Mucilaginibacter paludis DSM 18603: one gene and its partner. The protein of the gene in region 1 interacts with the protein of each later gene in a pairwise test. Links are inferred from orthologs where the notes say so. Each region holds a gene or a part of one and is shown in the gene's direction. Other genes may lie near its edges.

Evidence for each region.
Region 2: the proteins of ftsA (region 1) and MUCPA_RS21095 interact in binary tests that used the Escherichia coli proteins (3 or more experiments, as listed by UniProt). The link is inferred for Mucilaginibacter paludis DSM 18603 from one-to-one orthologs.

What each region holds. Positions count from the first base shown.
Region 1 is NZ_CM001403.1:1,781,781-1,787,027, reverse strand. The notes cover bases 21-2,909. They hold ftsA (cell division protein FtsA), read left to right. Parts: upstream 21-740; coding sequence 741-2,078; downstream 2,079-2,909. Other genes in these bases: ftsZ (cell division protein FtsZ), read left to right, coding at 2,206-2,909; MUCPA_RS07565 (cell division protein FtsQ/DivIB), read left to right, coding at 21-739. Also shown: more of MUCPA_RS07565, read left to right, coding at 1-20; more of ftsZ, read left to right, coding at 2,910-3,819; MUCPA_RS07550 (aminotransferase class I/II-fold pyridoxal phosphate-dependent enzyme), read left to right, coding at 3,962-5,203. UniProt on the Escherichia coli protein: Essential cell division protein that assists in the assembly of the Z ring. May serve as the principal membrane anchor for the Z ring.
Region 2 is NZ_CM001403.1:4,983,627-4,997,481, forward strand. What follows is about bases 5,229-8,012. They hold MUCPA_RS21095 (rod shape-determining protein), read left to right. Parts: upstream 5,229-6,001; coding sequence 6,002-7,024; downstream 7,025-8,012. Other genes in these bases: purH (bifunctional phosphoribosylaminoimidazolecarboxamide formyltransferase/IMP cyclohydrolase), read left to right, coding at 5,229-5,829; mreC (rod shape-determining protein MreC), read left to right, coding at 7,139-7,972; mreD (rod shape-determining protein MreD), read left to right, coding at 7,965-8,012. Outside these bases: MUCPA_RS21075 (SusC/RagA family TonB-linked outer membrane protein), read left to right, coding at 1-2,182; MUCPA_RS21080 (SusD/RagB family nutrient-binding outer membrane lipoprotein), read left to right, coding at 2,211-3,671; MUCPA_RS21085 (hypothetical protein), read left to right, coding at 3,696-4,178; more of purH, read left to right, coding at 4,303-5,228; more of mreD, read left to right, coding at 8,013-8,480; mrdA (penicillin-binding protein 2), read left to right, coding at 8,480-10,468; rod shape-determining protein RodA, read left to right, coding at 10,461-11,726; MUCPA_RS21120 (hypothetical protein), read right to left, coding at 11,743-12,696; MUCPA_RS21125 (thymidine kinase), read left to right, coding at 12,780-13,355; MUCPA_RS21130 (hypothetical protein), read right to left, coding at 13,356-13,721. UniProt on the Escherichia coli protein: Forms membrane-associated dynamic filaments that are essential for cell shape determination. Acts by regulating cell wall synthesis and cell elongation, and thus cell shape.

The sequences.
Region 1 (5,247 bases):
TAAAATTTATATCCCCGGCAATCAGTATTTTATTGATAAAGAAGAGGTCGATAATATTTTACAGGTAAAAAGCAAAGCTATAATAGGGCGCAAGCTGGATGATATCAATATCCACGCTTTAGAAAATAAATTGAAAGCAAATCCATTTATTGAGTTTGCCAAGGTTTATATGGAAATGGATGGCGTTGTGCATGTCGAGATCAGTCAGCGCCAGCCTATCTTAAGGATATTAAACAAATTCGACCAGGATTTTTATGTCGATCAGCATGGCTTAAAAATACCTTTATCAGCCAATTTTACAGCAAAAGTTTTGGTGGCTACCGGTTATATCGAAGAGCTGTTTGCCAACCGGGTTGACTCGTTACATAATACGCTCACTACCGATTTATACAGAACGGCCGATTTTATCCGAAAAGATTCTTTATGGAGCGTTCAAATCGTTCAGATCTATGTGAATAGCACTCACGAGATCGAACTGATACCCAGAGTTGGCAATCACAGGATATTGTTAGGCAATGCAGATTCGTTAGCAATAAAATTTGCAAATCTGCTGGCTTTTTACAAACAGGCCTTACCTAAAGTGGGGCAGGATACGTATAAGATAATTAATATAAAATATGCCAACCAGGTGGTGGGCATTAAAAACGAAGTTCTTAAGAAAGATAGTGTGAACAGGAAAATTACTTCAATTAAACCGGACACATCTACTAAGAAAAATATAACATTAAGAGAGGATTGATATGGACAAAAGCCTGACAAACGAGAAAAGTTCACCAATTGTTGTAGGATTAGACATTGGGACTACAAAAATATGCGCTATCGTTGGCCGCAGAAGCAAGAATGGGAAGATAGAGGTTTTGGGTATCGGAAAGGCGGAGTCGGCAGGTGTAACGCGTGGGATGGTATCTAATATTGATAAAACTGTGCAGGGGATAACGCAGGCGGTTGATGTAGCGGGCACGCAGTCAAACGTTGAAGTTAAGGTGGTAAACGTAGGTATAGCGGGTCAGCATATTAAAAGCTTGCAGCATCGTGGTTTAATTACCCGTCGCGATTTAAATACCGAAATAAGCCGGAAGGATATTGAGAAACTGATAGAGGATATGTATAACCTGGTAATGCCTCCCGGCGAGGAGATTATCCACGTTTTACCGCAGGAATTTACCGTAGATAACGAACCCGGTATCAAAGACCCTATAGGGATGGCTGGCGTAAGGCTTGAAGCCAACTTCCATATCATATCGGGCCAGGTAACCGCTATTAAAAATATTGTAAAGTGTGTTAACAAGGCGCATCTGGAAAGCCAGGAGCTGATATTGGAGCCGTTGGCATCATCAGAAGCGGTATTGAGCGAGGAGGAAAAGGAAGCGGGCGTGGTACTGGTTGATATAGGTGGCGGTACTACCGATGTGGCTATTTTTCATGAAGGGATTATCCGCCATACCGCCGTTATTCCGTTTGGCGGTAACAGCATTACCGAAGATATACGCGAGGGATGTTCTGTGATGCGCAATATTGCCGAGCAGTTGAAAACCCGTTTCGGATCGGCCCTGGCTGATGAAAACAAGGATAACGAAATCGTATGTGTACCCGGTTTACGCGGGCGCGAGCCTAAAGAGATCTCGATTAAAAATCTGGCCTACGTGATACAGGCACGTATGGAAGAGATTGTGGAGCATGTATACTACGAAATTAAAACATCCGGTTACGAAAAGAAGCTGATAGCAGGTATTGTAATAACCGGTGGTGGTGCGCAGTTAAAACATTTGCCGCAATTAGTAGAGTATGTTACCGGTTTAGACTGCCGCGTTGGTTATCCTAACGAGCACCTGGCCAAAAATGATGTACTGCCCAAAAATATTTACGAGGAATTACAGAGCCCAACTTTTGCTACAGGTATTGGTTTGCTGATCAAAGGTATCCAGAAAATGGAAGATACCGTAATGCCGGTGCAGGAGGTAAGAGTTGAAAAGCCCAAATTCTCTGAAGACAGAAAATTTGGATTGTTTGGTAAGATTTTAGAAACAGGAAAGAAATTTATCAGGGATGATATTAAAGATGAGGACTTTTTGAAATAAATTTTCAACAAAGAATAACTTTTCCACATTATTGACAAATGTTAATAAACTATGTGGAAAAACTCTTAATATTACATTAGATAAAATCTGGACTATCGTCGATCACATATAGCTGAAAAAAAGGATTATGCAGTTTGAGATGTTAAAAGAAAAGTCTTCCATCATCAAGGTTATTGGTGTTGGAGGAGGTGGTGGCAACGCTGTTAACCACATGTACAAGCAAGGGATTACAGGTGTTGATTTCATTATCTGTAATACCGATGCCCAGGCTTTAGAATTAAGCCCTATCCCGAACAAGGTGCAGTTAGGCGCCAGTTTAACCGAAGGAATGGGCGCGGGCTCTATCCCTGAAGTAGGCAAAAATTCGGCGATTGAAAATATCGATGATATTAAACTGATGCTGGGTTCAAATACCAAAATGTTGTTTATAACAGCGGGTATGGGTGGTGGTACCGGTACCGGCGCAAGCCCCATTATTGCCAAGGCCGCCCGCGAATTGGATATACTAACCGTTGGTATTATTACCACGCCTTTTTCTTTCGAGGGCAAACGTCGTAAGATGCAGGCCGAAGAGGGGTTGGAAGAGTTTAAAAAACATGTAGACTCCTTCCTGGTAATTTCTAACGATCGTTTAAGAGAAATATTTGGCAACCTTACTCTGGGCTCTGCATTTGCTCAGGCTGATAATATTTTAACAACAGCAGCCAAAGGTATTGCCGAGATCATCACTTTGCCGGGGTATATCAACGTCGACTTTAAGGATGTGCGCACCGTAATGAAAGACAGTGGCGTAGCCATTATGGGTAGCTGTTCTGCCGAAGGTGATAACCGTGCTTTAAAGGCTGTTGAAGGTGCTTTACGCTCGCCCTTGTTAAAGGATAACGAAATTGAAGGTGCACGTTACATCCTGTTGAATATTACTTCGGGTGTTACCGAGGTAACTATGGATGAGGTTAGCATCATTACAGATTTTATTCAGCAGGAAGCCGGTTTATCGGCTGATCTGATCTGGGGTAATTGCCGCGATGAATCATTGGGAGAAAACTTGTCAGTTACCATTATAGCTACCGGTTTCCAAACCAAGGATGAACGCGAAAAAGAGCAAAGCACTAAAAAGGTGATCTCGATGCTGGTTCCAGAAGCCAAGCCATTGGCAAGGCCTGTGAACGAGTTTATCAATACGCCTAAAAAAGAGAATGCTCCTACTGAAATTTATATGAAAACGCAGGCTGAGGAGAAAAAACAAACCGGTTTATTCGATTTGTTCGCCAAGCCCGAAGAGCCTGCCATCATCAGGCACTCATTCCAGCAGGAAGAGCCATCTTTTGAAGAGGAACCGGCTGATACCGATTTTACATTCAAAATATCGGAGCCCGAAGTGCAGTTTGAAACACCGGTGAGAGAGCCTGTAAGATTTGAACCACAACCGCAGCCAGAACCGGATCCAGCTCCAGCACCCGTTGTAGGATTGGATGATCATAAAACCGACGAATCGATAGAAGATCAGTTGCGTAAATCGCGCGAGCGTATTATGCGGTTAAAAGATCTGAGCATGAAACTGCGTAACGGTAATATCCAGGAACTGGAAAACGTTCCGGCTTATAAACGTAAAGAGATAGCTTTACAACAAACACCGGCATCATCAGAGAGTCAGATTTCAAGATTTAGCTTATTAACCGATGATGAGGGTAAAACTGAGATCAGGAACAACAATTCTTTTCTGCACGATAATGTAGATTAAGTGTTAGCGACACGAATTGAAACCCTTTGTATTTATACAAGGGGTTTTTTCGTTATAAACTATCATAAAAAGTTATACCTTTTGTTAATCATCCGGTTAAGCGTTATCTTTGCATTAATTGCGGATATAAAAAATTACGATTTTGGATTTATTTAAAAAGATATCAAAAAACATGGGGCCTTTGGGCCAGCACCAAAAATGGTCGCATGGGTATTTTTCGTTCCCTAAGCTGGAAGGTGAAATTGCGCCACATATGCAATTTATGGGTAAGGAGCATTTAGTGTGGAGCCTGAACAATTACCTGGGTTTGGCAAACCATCCCGAAGTACGTAAGGCAGATGCGCAGGCAGCTGCAGACTTTGGTATGGCTTACCCGATGGGTGCGCGTATGATGTCTGGAAATTCCAAATATCACGAGGCGCTGGAGCAGGACCTTGCAGCCTTTGTAAAAAAAGACGATGCCTTTTTACTTAATTATGGCTACCAGGGTATGTTATCAATTATCGATACTTTGGTTGATCGTAATGATGTTATTGTTTATGATGCCGAATCGCATGCCTGTATTGTTGATGGTGTACGCCTGCACATGGGCAAGCGCTTTGTATACAAGCATAATGATATTGAAAGCTGCGAAAAGCAATTGGAACGAGCCACCAGGCTGAGCGAACAAACCGGAGGTGGAATTCTGCTGATAACCGAAGGCGTATTCGGCATGTCGGGAGCGCAGGGTAAGCTGAAAGAGATCATCGCTTTAAAGGATAAATATGATTTTCGTTTACTGATTGATGATGCGCATGGCTTCGGCACGATGGGTAAAACCGGTGCGGGGACGCACGAAGAGCAGGACTGCGTTGAAGGGGTTGATATATACTTTGGTACCTTCGCCAAATCAATGGCGGGCATAGGCGCCTTTGTGGCCTCTACCGAAGAGATTGTAAACTACCTGCGTTATAATATGCGCTCGCAAACCTTTGCCAAGGCTTTGCCCATGCCGATGGTGATTGGCTTGCAAAAACGCTTTGAGTTATTAAAATCTCAACCGGAACTGCGCGAGAAATTATGGACGATAGCGGCAGCTTTGCAAAACGGTTTAAAAGAGCGTGGTTTTGATACAGGGGTAACTAATACTATGGTAACGCCTGTGTTTTTACAGGGCGATTTAAATGAGGCGACAGCCTTAACCATGGACCTGCGTAAAAACTATGGCATATTTTGCTCCATCGTAATGTACCCCGTTATACCTAAGGGGCTGATACAATTAAGGTTGATACCTACTGCAACACACTCTTTACAAGATGTGGAGATAACACTTTCTGCATTTACAGAGGTAGGCGAGAAGCTAAAATCAGGCTATTATAAAGAACAAAAGATGGCTTTTGCTTAGTTTTTCGTTTCTTAGAACGATATTAAGGGTCGCTAAATTTATAT
Region 2 (13,855 bases), 3.2 Mb from region 1 along the record:
TAACACCGTGCCTTATAAGGCCTATCCTAATAACATTAAAAATTATTTTAACACAGGGTTTATAGCTAACAACTCGGTTAGTATTGCCAACGGTACTAAAGACCAAAATGTTTTTTTATCGGCCGGAAACACCCGTCAAGATGGTATTCTGCCCAACACTAACCTGAATCGGACAAACGTCTTAATGAATTTTAACTCTGTATTGGCTAATAAATTGCGATATGGAGCATCAGGAGGCTATACAGCTACACATACTCAAGGTGTTTTAGGTGGCAATGGCAGTAGTGCTGTGGGATCGTTGGTTAATATTCCTCGCAGTTATGATTTACAAGGACTACCCTATATTGATCCTGTAACAGGAGCTAATGTTTTCTTTTTGTCCGGAACCGATAATCCTTATTTTGATGCCTATCAAAATCCGCTTATAAGCGATGTTAGCCGTTTTACAGGTAATGTGAACGCTGCTTATGATATAGCTCCATGGTTAACCGTAAGCTATAAGTTAGGTTTGGATACCTATACAGACAGAAGAAAACAAATTTTTGCAAAAACATCAGCACGCGTTCCTAATGGGCAGGTTTTGCAGGATATGTTTTATCGCCAGGAGATAAATAGTGATCTGATAATCACCGCAAAAAAGAAAGACTTCTTTATCAAGAATTTTAATGCATCAGCATTATTGGGACAAAATTTAAATCAGCGTAAGTACGAAAATACAACGCTTCAGGCAGATAACTTAACATTGCCCGGTTTTTACAATGTTAGTAACGGTACAACTTTAACTAACGGTAGCCAGGAAAATAGTACAATCAGGAGATTGCTTGGTTTCTATACTCAATTGAGCTTTGATTATGATAATTACCTGTTTTTAGAATTGACAGGTCGCGCAGATAAATCATCTACATTGCCTGTAAACAGTAATACTTATTTTTATCCGGGTGCAAGTATTGGATTCGTCTTTACAGACGCTTTTAAAATACAATCTAAAATATTGTCATATGGTAAGTTGAAAGCCAGTGTTGCCAAAGTTGGGAACGACGCAAACCCATATAGTCTACAGGCCGTTTATGTTGTCCCTACGTATGGTAATAACGTTGCTGGCGATAATTTCCCTTTTACGGTAGGTGGTGCAACTTATTCAGGATTTACGCAGAGTGCAACGTTAAGAGATGCTTCTTTAAAGCCTGAATTTATTACGTCATATGAATTTGGTGCTAACCTTGGTTTCCTGAATAACCGGATAAACTTGGACGTTACTTATTTTCACTCAAAGACCACTAATAATATTTTATCGTTAGCCATTCCTACGTCAACAGGCTATAACTCTTATTATACCAATTCTGGATCATTGAGTAATCGTGGTATAGAAGTATTATTAACCGGTACTCCGATAAAATCCCCCAATTTTAGTTGGGATGTCAATTTTAATTTTACAAGAATCAGGAACAAAGTTGAGTCGATTGCGCAAGGTTTAACCAGCTTCCCAATACCGGGGAGCGCTTTTACAGGTAGCATACCATCTATTGTAATTGACCAGCCTTATGGTGTTATTGTTGGTAGCACTAACCTTAAAACAGCTGATGGTCAATTTGTTATTAACCCTGCCACCGGTACTTTTACTGCTGGTCCTGCAGGGCAGGTACTTGCCAACCCTAATCCGAATTTTACATCAGGGTTTAACAATACTTTTACTTACAAAGGAGTGCATTTATCGTTCTTGATTGATATGCAGCAAGGCGGTGATATCGTATCATTTACAGCGGCGTTTAACAGATCAAGGGGCGCTGCAAAAGAAACAGCCGTCGATCGTGAGTTGCCACATATTATTCCTGGTGTTATTCAAAATGCCGATGGCTCTTATCGTCAAAACAATATCCAGATATCTGCCCAAACTTACTGGCAGGCATTCGGTTTGCAGAACGACAATAACGTATTTGACGCCACTGTATACAGATTCAGGGAGTTATCGTTAGGTTATAGCCTGCCTAAAAGTATTCTTAATAGAAGTCCATTTGGTAGCGTAACAATATCAATAATAGGCAGGAACTTATTTTATTATGCTCCTAACGCGCCGTTTGACCCCGAAGTTAACACTCAGGGTGCCGGTAACATCCGGGGCTTGGAACTGCAAAGTGCTCCAAATGCAAGAAGCTATGGATTTAACGTGAAACTAACACTTTAATTAACAGCACTTAAACTAAAGAAATCAAATGAAAATAAAAGGAATAATAGGTATGATAGCAGCATCCGCAGTGATTGCTACTTCATGCAATAAATATGTAGACGTTAATCAAAATCCTAATTCGCCAACTACCGTATCTCCAACGGTGCAATTACCCAATACTGAGATAGCAATTGCATTTGCAAACTCTAACGATTTAGACCGGGCTACCGAGGTAATGATGCAGCATAATGCAAGTATTGCCAACCAGGTTGCCGGTTATGATATTTATAACCTACGCGGTAATTTTGATAACCAATGGGATTTTGAAATTTATAATGGTGCCGTTAGCTCTTGTGCTAATTTGATAAAGCAAACCCAGTCAACCAATTCGGCGTTTGCGGGTATTGCCAAAATTGAATTGGCTTATGCATTTTCCCTTGCTACCGATCTATGGGGCGATGTGCCTTATTCTCAAGCTGGACAGGGGTTAACATTTATTCAGCCCCGTTTTGATGCTCAACAGGATATTTACCAGGGTAATACCGCCTTAGGTATAACCAGTTTGTTTGATTTGGTAAAAAGTGGTATAGCCGATTTGAAGGCTAACACTGGTGCGCTTAAGCCCGGGAATGAGGATTTTGTTTATAAAGGTGATTTAACTAAATGGATAAGAGCCGGAAATACCATGTTGTTGAAATTTGCTATGCAAATTTCTAATGTCAATCCCACGCTGTCTCAATCAACAATTAGTGCCGTAATCGCAGATAATAATTACATCAATTCAACAAGTCAGGATTTGGAAGTACCGTTTGGCAGTTCAGTTGGTAATTACAACCCTTTGTATTCGTTCAATAATGTAAATCGTACAGGCGACCAAATGTTGAGCACCCGATTTCTTACATTGATGAACAACCTTAAAGATCCTCGTTTAGGTAAGTTTTATACCAGTCCGAACGGTGTTTTTACGTCATTTGACAATGGTGCATCGGCAGCGATTGCTGCGCCGGCCGCCGCGACAAGATCTAAATATAATGTTTATCTAACCGGAGCAAGTGGTGAAGCGCCTATCAGGATTTTAACTAACTATCAGCGCGCATTTATCTTGGCCGAAGCAGCGCTTCTATATCCGTCATTAGGGTTAAATGCGCAGGCGCTATATGTAGAAGGGATTACCGCCTCTATGCTTAAAACAGGTATTGCCCAAGCTGACGTTACAGCATACTTAGCTGCCAACCCAACTGTGGCTACCTTGAGTGGTACTACTGATCAAATGAGAATCCAAATTATCACTCAAAAATATATCGCATTTACGGGCAATGGCATCGAAGCTTATAATGATTATAGAAGAACCGGTTATCCAGCTTTAGCGCTTGCTTTAAATGCTCAGGGTGATGATCCGAATTCAATTCCTAAGCGTTTCCCTTACACCAACAACGAAATTCAACGTAATACTAACGTACCTAAGCCCCAGCCATTAACAAGCGTTAAGGTTTGGTGGGCTAAGTAAATAATGATTGTAATACAGAAAAAAATGAAAAAGAAATTACCCTATTTTATAATTGGTTTGTTGGCACTTGTGACATTTAATTCGTGCAAAAAATCAGGATTTGTTCCGTTTACCGACAGCAGGCCAGCCATCGCAGTAACTGTTACCAATGCGCAGGATTATCGCCCTGATCCTACTATTTACGTTTCTAAGGCTGCAGGAACCATCACTATCCAGTTTGCCATACCCAGCTCAAGTGGCCGTACTATTAAGGAAATTACCCGCGTTTCACTTGGTACAACGCAAACGGCAGTACAAGGTACTACCGGGTTATATAACACTGCACCTATAGCGGGCAATGGCACAACCTCTATTACTTTTAACACCACGTTAACAGCGTTTACTGCAGGCGGCGGTACTGTGCCGGCGGTTAACGCAGAAGCTGCCAAGCGTTTTTATTTTTTGATTACGCTGGATGACGGAACAACCATCATTCCGGAACCAGTAAGAATTGTTCTTATTCCCTAATCATAAAAATGGAAAGTTAAAGTCCGCCTTGATTTTGTTTCAAGGCGGACTTTTTTTTGACTCGTTTTTTTAGGTGTTTAAAATATAAAAATTACTACTTTTGCGGCTTCTTAAAACACATTAAATGAGCAGCTCTGTATTCATCAAAAACGCCTTAATTTCTGTATATTATAAAGATAATCTTGAACCCATTATACTGGAGCTTAAGCGCCTTGGTGTAAACATCTATTCAACCGGAGGTACAGAGGAATTTATCCGCGCTTTAGGTGTTGATGTGATCGCTGTAGAAGATCTTACATCTTACCCTTCTATCTTAGGTGGCCGTGTTAAAACATTGCATCCCAAGGTTTTTGGAGGCATTTTAGCCCGCCGTAGCTTTGAGGGCGACCAGCAGCAGCTCGCTCAATATCAAATACCCGAAATTGACCTGGTCATTGTTGATCTGTATCCGTTTGAAGAAACCGTAAAATCGGGAGCAGGCCATGATGATGTAATTGAGAAGATCGATATCGGTGGAATTTCGCTGATCCGCGCAGCTGCAAAAAATTATAAAGATGTAACCATTGTTGCCTCGAAAGATGATTACGCCGAATTGGAAAACATCCTGAAAACCCAAAATGGCGAAACAACTATCGACCAGCGCCGTAAGTTTGCCAAGCAAGCTTTTAACATATCATCGCACTACGACACTTCCATATTTAATTATTTTAACCAGGAAGACCCTCAGCCGGTTTTCAAACAAAGCATCCAAAAGAGCCAGGTTTTACGCTACGGCGAAAATCCGCATCAAAAAGGTGTTTTTTATGGCAATCTGGATGCCATGTTCACTAAATTGAACGGCAAGGAATTATCGTATAATAACCTGGTTGATGTTGACGCCGCCGTTGCCCTGATAGACGAATTTACCGAGCCAACCATCGCCATTTTAAAGCACACCAATGCCTGCGGTATCGCTTCGCGCTCTTTTATTAAAGATGCCTGGTTAGATGCCCTGGCTTGCGACCCGGTTTCGGCCTTTGGCGGCGTAATCATTGCCAATGATGAGATTAACGAAGAAACAGCTGCCGAGATAAGCAAACTGTTTTTTGAAGTACTGATAGCGCCTGGTTACACCAACGAGGCTTTAGTTTATCTGACTGAAAAGAAAAACCGTATTATATTGATCCGCAACCAAGTTGAGCTGCCTGTTAAGCAATTTAAAACTTTGCTGAACGGTGTTATTGAGCAGGACAAGGATGGCGTTATTGAGGGACCAGGCCAAATGAAACCTGTAACCGAAAAGCAGCCTACCGAACTGGAGTTGCGCGATTTGTTTTTTGCCAATAAAGTGGTTAAGCATACTAAATCAAACACCATTGTATTTGCTAAAAATAATACCTTGATTGCCAGTGGTGTGGGGCAAACGTCACGCGTGGATTCGTTAAGGCAGGCCATCGTTAAGGCGCATGCGTTTGGATTTGATTTGAATGGTGCCGTGATGACATCAGATGCGTTTTTCCCGTTCAATGATTGCGTTGAGATTGCCGCGGATGCCGGGATTACCGCTATATTACAACCTGGAGGATCTATCAAAGATCAGGATTCGATCAAGATGGCCGACCAGAAAGGAATAGCTATGGTAATGACCGGAGTTAGACATTTTAAACACTAATTGAGGTACTACTAATGTCAATAATTAATACTAATTTACACCTGTATCGTAAAGCTGACACATGACTATTAAAGCCTGGGTATTAAATGCTGATTTAAGCTAATTAGCGTTGAATTAGTAAAACTCGTATTAATAACCATAACTTTGCAAATTCCCTGAAACAAAAACTGACATGAGTGTTTTTAATTTTTTTACGCAAGAAATCGCCATAGATTTAGGTACCGCAAATACCCTCATTATACATAACGACAAGGTTGTTGTTGACGAACCATCAATAGTAGCTTTTGATCGTACAACCAATAAAGTAATTGCCATTGGGCGCCAGGCCATGCAAATGGAAGGTAAAACCCACGATAATATCCGTACCGTACGCCCCCTTAAAGACGGTGTAATTGCTGATTTTAACGCGGCTGAACACATGATCCGCGGAATGATCAAAATGATCAATAAAGGTAAGGGATGGTTTTTCCCTTCGTTACGTATGGTAATCTGTATCCCATCCGGTATTACCGAGGTTGAAAAACGCGCCGTACGCGACTCGGCCGAGATTGCCGGAGCCAAAGAGGTATATTTAATACATGAGCCCATGGCAGCCGCCGTAGGTATTGGCATTGATGTAGAAGAGCCGATGGGTAACATGATTATCGATATCGGTGGTGGTACAACCGAGATTGCGGTAATTGCCCTATCAGGTATTGTTTGCGATCAATCCATCCGCGTTGCCGGCGATAACTTTGACTCCGATATTGTGCAATACATCCGCCGCCAGCATAACATCATGATAGGCGACCGCACCGCCGAGAAAATAAAAATTGAAGTTGGTGCCGCTTTGCCTGAACTGGCCGAGCCACCTGCCGATTTTGCTGTACAAGGCCGCGACCTGATGACGGGTGTACCTAAGCAGATTACGGTATCGTATACCGAAATTGCACATTGCTTAGATAAATCCATCTCTAAAATAGAGGAAGCGATATTAAAAGCTTTGGAAATTACTCCCCCCGAGCTTTCGGCGGATATTTACCAAACCGGGATTTATTTAACCGGAGGCGGCGCCTTATTGCGTGGGCTGGATAAACGGGTAGCGGCAAAAACAAAACTGCCGGTTCACGTTGCCGAAGATCCATTGCGTGCGGTAGTGCGCGGCACAGGCATAGCTTTGAAAAACATAGGTACATTTAAATTTTTAATGCAGTAATTTAGATGTGAGCATTGAGATAAGGGTATTGCGGGATATTTTTTATCCCACAATGCTCTCTTTATTTATCTTTATTAAATTTGCAGCCTCGAATCTCAATCCTAAGATTTAATCATGCGTAACCTCTGGATATTCATAAGCAAGTACAACGCATTTTTTCTGTTTGTTATTTTTGAGATTGGCTCTTTGCTTATTATGCTCAATTATAACTCATTTCAAAAGGCTACCTACATCAGTTCGTCTAACGAGGTTACGGGCGCTATTTATACCAAAATAAGCCAGGTAAGAAGTTACCTCTCGTTAGGAACGGTTAACGATAGCCTGGCCCGCGAAAACGCACGGTTGCGCAACCAGTTAAAGTCGTCTTTTTATATCGATACTTTGTCTAAACGGAAGGTAACCGATACGATCTATAATCAGCAGTACGAATATATTGAGGCGAAGGTGATTAACAATTCAACCAACAAGCGCAATAACTACATCACCATTAACCGGGGCAGTAAAGATGGTATTACCAAAGATATGGGCGTTATATGCAGTTCGGGTGTTGTGGGCCTTGTGGTAAACACCACCGCGCACTTTGCCAACGTTCAGTCGGTTTTAAATAAAAACTCCCGGATAAGCGCTATGCTGGAAGACACCAAAGAGATAGGAAATTTTACCTGGACCGGCGATATGGACCCACATAAAGGTTTGTTGATGGATGTATCCAATAACGTAAAACCGCGACTGGGCGAAAAGGTAGTTACATCGGGCCAATCCTTATATCCTACAGGCATACCTATTGGTAAAATAAGTGATTTACATGCCAAAGAAGGTGGCTTGTTTTTAAATATGTATTTGCAATTGGCGGTTGACTACAGCAAACTGGAATATGTTGATGTGGTAGTTAATCGCTTAGCCAAAGAGCAGATGGAAGTGGAGGCCAACAGGAAACAGGATGAGTAGGACAATTTTGATCAATCTGATCCGGTTTATACTATTAGTGCTGGTGCAGGTATTTCTTTTAAAGAATGTCACGCTCTATTCTTTAGCTACCCCTTACGTTTATATCCTGTTCATCCTGCTGTTGCCGTTTGAAATACCCAACGTGCTGTTATTCATATTGTCATTTATATTAGGGCTCTCCATTGATGCTTTTTACGATACTCCCGGCCTGCACGCGGCGGCCTGTACGTTGCTTGCTTTTGTGCGTATATCGTTCATCAATATTACCGTTCAAAAGGACGGCTTTGATAACGAGCCCGAGCCAACCCTCAGTGTAATGGGTTTCAGGTGGTATTTTACCTATGTATTGGTGCTAACGCTTATCCATCATTTTTTTCTGTTTAACCTGGAAGTTTTTAGCCTGCGCGAAATACAATATACGCTCGGTCGTTTTGTATTAAGTTCAGTTTTTACAGTATTTTTGATACTAATATCCGGGCTATTATTTTTCCGGAAAAAGGAACGTTAATGAACAGTTTTTTTGAGCGCCGCTATATTATACAAGGTCTTTTTATTGTAATGGCTTTAGCCTTGCTCGGAAGGCTGTTTTACATCCAGATTATTGACGATCAGTACACGCAATCGGCACATAACAACGTTTTGCGCCGATTTGTTATTTTCCCCAGCCGTGGGCCAATTGTTGACCGTAATGGTAAACTGCTTGTGCAGAACGAGCCTGTGTACGACATTATGGTAACCCCGCGCGAGGTTAAGCCATTTGATACCGTTAAATTTTGCCAGTTATTGGGTATCGATAGGGCTGGGTTTGATAAGCGCTGGAAAAAGGCCATGACCTATTCACGGAATCTGAGTTCGGCTTTTGAAAAACAGATCCCTGTACAGGCTTATGCATCGTTCCAGGAACATTTGTTTGAATTTCCTGGATTTTCGGGCGTACAGCGTAGCGTAAGGAGTTATCCAGATTCGGTGGCGGCGCAGTTTTTGGGTTATATAGATGAGGTGAACGATCGTGATATCCAAAAGTCACATGGCTATTATAAACGCGGCGATTATATCGGACGTACAGGAGTGGAAAAAGCTTATGAAGATTCCTTACGCGGGCAACGTGGTGTACGAAACTCATTGGTAGATTCAAAAGGCGTAGTGAAAGAACGTTATTTGAACGGCTTGGAAGATACTGCTATGGTAGCCGGCGAAAGGCTAACCTCATCTCTGGACATCGACATCCAAAAGTTGGGCGAGAAATTAATGCAGAACAAGGTGGGCAGTATTGTTGCCATTGAACCCTCCACTGGAGAAATATTATGCTTTGTAAGCAGCCCGACCTATGACCCTAACCTCATGGTGGGCAGGCAGCGAGGGAACAATATGGCCGAATTATTTAAAAATTCTTATAATCCTTTTTTTATAAGGCCCATACAAGCCTATTATCCCCCCGGTTCTTCATTTAAGCCGTTGGATGCGTTGATCGCATTACAATCGGGATTGATCACTCCTCAAACCACATTTAATTGCGTTGCTACTTATTGGGCGGGGAATCATCCGGTGCATTGCGATGAGCCCCATGGTGTCACCGATTTATCGAGGGCGATTGCCGAGTCATGTAATACCTATTTTTGTAATGTGTTTGATAAGTTGATGAACGCTAATGGATCTAAAAACATGTCGCAAACGTTTGTGGACTGGAAGGGCAAAGTAAACCGTTTTGGTTTCGGCGTGAGATTAGGAGTTGATATGCCCCACGAGGGACGGGGAAACGTGCCTACTGATGTTCAGTTCGACAAAAGATTTGGTGCGAAACGCTGGAGATCGAGTTCCATAATATCGTTGGCTATCGGACAGGGTGAGTTGGAGGCTACGCCTTTACAACTGGCCAACATCGAGTGTATTATCGCCAATCGTGGATATTACTACAAACCGCATTTAATTAAGGCCATTGGCGATAAAAAGATTACCAAAGCCGAATATACTATTAAAAACGACGTTGGTATCGATCAGCAATATTTTGAGCCTGTTATTGACGGGATGCAGCAGGTTGTTGAAAATGGCACCGCGCGTGCTTCCCGGATCCCAGGCATTGTAATGTGCGGTAAAACAGGTACGGCTCAAAATCCGCATGGTAAAAATCACTCGATCTTTGTGGCATTCGCCCCCCGCGATAACCCCAAGATAGCGATTGCGGTTGTTGTTGAAAATTCAGGGCAGGGTGCCTGGTGGGCCGCCCCGATTGCCAGCTATATTGTTGAAAAATACTTAAAGAATACTTTAACAAATCGTGGGACGGGTAAAACGCCGGAATGGATCATGAAGCAAAATCTGCTACCCGCATTAAAGGTTGCTCAACCAGCCATTATCAAACCCAAGACCGTTAAAGAAGATTCGTTGGAAAAAGGGCAGTCGGACAGTATCAAACGTTTAAAAAGCGTATCCCGTAAAGCAAAACAAAATCAACAACCATTAATGGCAGCACAATTAAGAAGGAAGGAACATGAATAACCAACGGAGTTTCTTTTTTAATGTGGATTGGGTAATCGTTTTGATCTACCTGTCGTTGTGCATCATCGGGTGGTTCAACATACACGCTGCTGTTTTTGACGAAAGCCATCCAAGTATCATAGATATGCATACCAATTATGGTAAGCAGTTTGTATGGATTCTTACCGCTATCGTTTTAGGCGGTGTGATCCTTTTATTAGATAGCCGTTTTTTTAGTACCCTTGCCCCAGTATTTTACGGTGTTACTATTTGCTTGTTACTGCTGGTATTGGTTATCGGGCGCAATGTAGGTGGTAACCAGGCCTGGATTTCTATCGGTACGTTTAGGCTACAGCCTTCTGAATTTGCTAAATATGCTACTTGTTTATTACTCGCGCGTTATTTAAGCGGTGTAAATATCAGGATTACCGAGTTAAGATCATTTGTTATAGCTGCCGGTATTATTTTTGTGCCCATGGTGCTCATTAAGATGCAGCCTGATGATGGTTCAACGCTGGTATTTTGCTCATTGATATTTGTGCTTTATCGCGAAGGCCTGTCGGGTAAATTTTTGGCGCTCGCGGGTCTGTTTATCGCTTTGTTTATTTTTAGCTTGCTGTTTAAAGCCATATACATTATTGGCGCTATTTTAATTATAGGTGGTATAGTTATCGGTATCTTCAGGCGTTACAAAGCAGTTGTTTTAACTACGGCCGCAGGGTTGGCATTGTCTGTAGCTTTCGTTTTAGCTGTACCTTTTATCTACGAACATATCATCAAGGAGCATCAACGTGTGCGGATTGATGAGTGGTTGGGGCGTGCGTCAAATTTACGGGGCGCAGGTTATAATGTACATCAAAGTAAAATCGCCATTGGGTCGGGCAAGCTTTGGGGTAAGGGGTATTTAAAAGGCACGCAAACCCGCTTCTCTTTTGTGCCTGAGCAAAGTACCGATTTTATTTTCTGCACCGTTGGCGAGGAGTGGGGCTTTGCCGGATCGGTTGTGGTGGTTGGCTTATACTTGTTCCTGATATTGCGAATTATATTCCTGGCCGAGCGACAACGATCACCATTTTCAAGAATATACGGTTACGGAGTAGCCTGTGTTATCTTCTTTCACTTTTTTATTAATATTGGCCTTACTATAGGTGCGGTGCCGGTTATAGGTATTCCGCTGCCTTTTGTTAGCTATGGCGGATCCTCTCTATGGAGCTTTACCTTCCTTTTGTTTACGCTTATCAAGTTGGATTCAAACCGGATGGGGGTTGTTTACTCCTGATGATTGTATGAGCTTTTTAGCTTACAAAACGGCGTTTAAGTAAATCGTAAAACTTATCGGTACTGGATTGTTTGGCCTCCCAATTATTCTTTACGTAGTAATTGAGCTTTAAAAACTGATCGGCCTCCTCAAATTTGTTAAAGCGGTTCAATATTTCAATGGCCTCACTGTAGGCCATGCTGTATCCATTAAACAAGTCGCGTACAAACAACAACTTATCATTTAAGTTAATAGCCGATTTTAAATCTTTAATAGGCTGTAATTCCATTTGCGATGCCAGGCGTGAGCCAGCCAACTGTGCTGATATCAGCTGGTTAATGGTTAAAGGCTTTTCTGGCTCCGGCGGATTGAACGCCATTGGCTGGCTTACAGGCTCCGGTTGACTGATCAGTATTTCGTTCTGTGGATGAGCCTCGGCCGCAGGTTCAATAACCGGGTCTGGTTGTTCAGCCTCATCATGGGTATACGATAGTTCTTCTGTTAGCTCTTCGTTATCCAATGCTTCCTCATTAGCATTGGTTTCTTCTTCGTCACTAACAGTTTCTTCTGGTATCAGTTCATGCCTAATCACAGGCTCAAATTCCAGTTCTTTAACTACGGGAGTTACCGGTTCATTCGTTTTACGTTCTTCAACTACATCAAATTCAAGTAGACTGGGAGCAGGTTCTGCCGGTTTAATGGATGGCGCCGGCTGTACAACAGGCTCAAAGTACCGTGCCTCTTGTAATGGTTTTTCTACAAAGGTGGCTTTAGGCGTTGTTGTCGCTTTTGATTCGGGTAAAGCTTTTGTTTGTTGCGTGTTAAGCTTTCGGAGTATTTCAATATGGTCGGTTAAAAAATTAGCATTGGCAACAAATAATTCCAACTCCAGGTCGTTAATGTCTTCTTTATTTTGCTCGGCATATTCGTACTGGTCTTGCAATTCTTTAATGATGATGCCTACTTTTTTTAGAATCTCATACTTGTTCATAAAATATCCTGGTGTAATGTTGGTAAAATACTTATCCAAAAATACCATTTAATTCTGATATTTGAGGTTTATAAAGGTTAATGATGCTATTTAGCGAAGATGTTTTTAAGCGCCGCAGCGAGTTTGGGGGAAGTGTAGAGTTAATTTGTGGATCGATGTTTTCGGGTAAAACCGAAGAGCTGATACGGCGCTTAAGGCGGGCGCAGATAGCGCGTTTAAACGTTGAAATATTTAAGCCCAAAACAGATACGCGCTATGACGAAAATGCCGTAGTATCACACGATCTGAACTCAATCCAGTCAACCCCGGTTGAAAATTCGTCGTCCATATTATTACTGGGAAGTAATACCCAGGTAGTTGGGATTGACGAGGCTCAGTTTTTTGATGATGAGTTACCCTCGGTTTGTAATAAATTGGCCAATAAAGGCATCCGCGTTATTGTAGCAGGTTTGGATATGGATTTTTTAGGCAAACCATTTGGCCCTATGCCCGCTATTATGGCCATTGCCGAATCGGTTACCAAAGTACACGCGGTTTGTGTGCGTTGCGGTAACCCGGCACTATATTCGTACCGCTTGGTATCAAGCGATGCCAAAATATTATTGGGCGAAAAGGAAACCTACGAGCCGAGGTGCCGGATCTGTTATCACTTGGATTGATCAATCATCTTTGTCTTCCCGTTTAACCAGCAATACATCCTCTCCATCTAAAAGCAGGTAGCCGTATTCGTAGCAAAAAATATAGTTTGCGCCGGTTTTAGTTTGGTATATACTGGTGTGCTTACTAAAGTTAAATCCTTTTGAGGATAGCTTTTTGCGCGTGGTTTTAGTTTTGCCGGTGGGGTTTAATTCTTCCAGTATACGGCGGTTGCGTTTCAAAATGTTATTGATATTCCGCACCAGGTTATAGCTATCGCTATTGAGCTGGTTATTGTAGTTGTTGCGGCATTGATCGTTGCAAAACTTTTTATCTGCACGCCCGTGCAGTATCTCGTTGCAATCCAAACAATATCTTTCTGATGGCATAATGTCTATTTGCGATAAAATTAATCATTTTTTATTCGTTTGCAAACGCTTGCAAATAAGTATTGTCGACTATAAATGCTTATCAACCGACTATGGTTTGCAGGTGCCCTCATCTTTGTACTGTTATTTAAAAC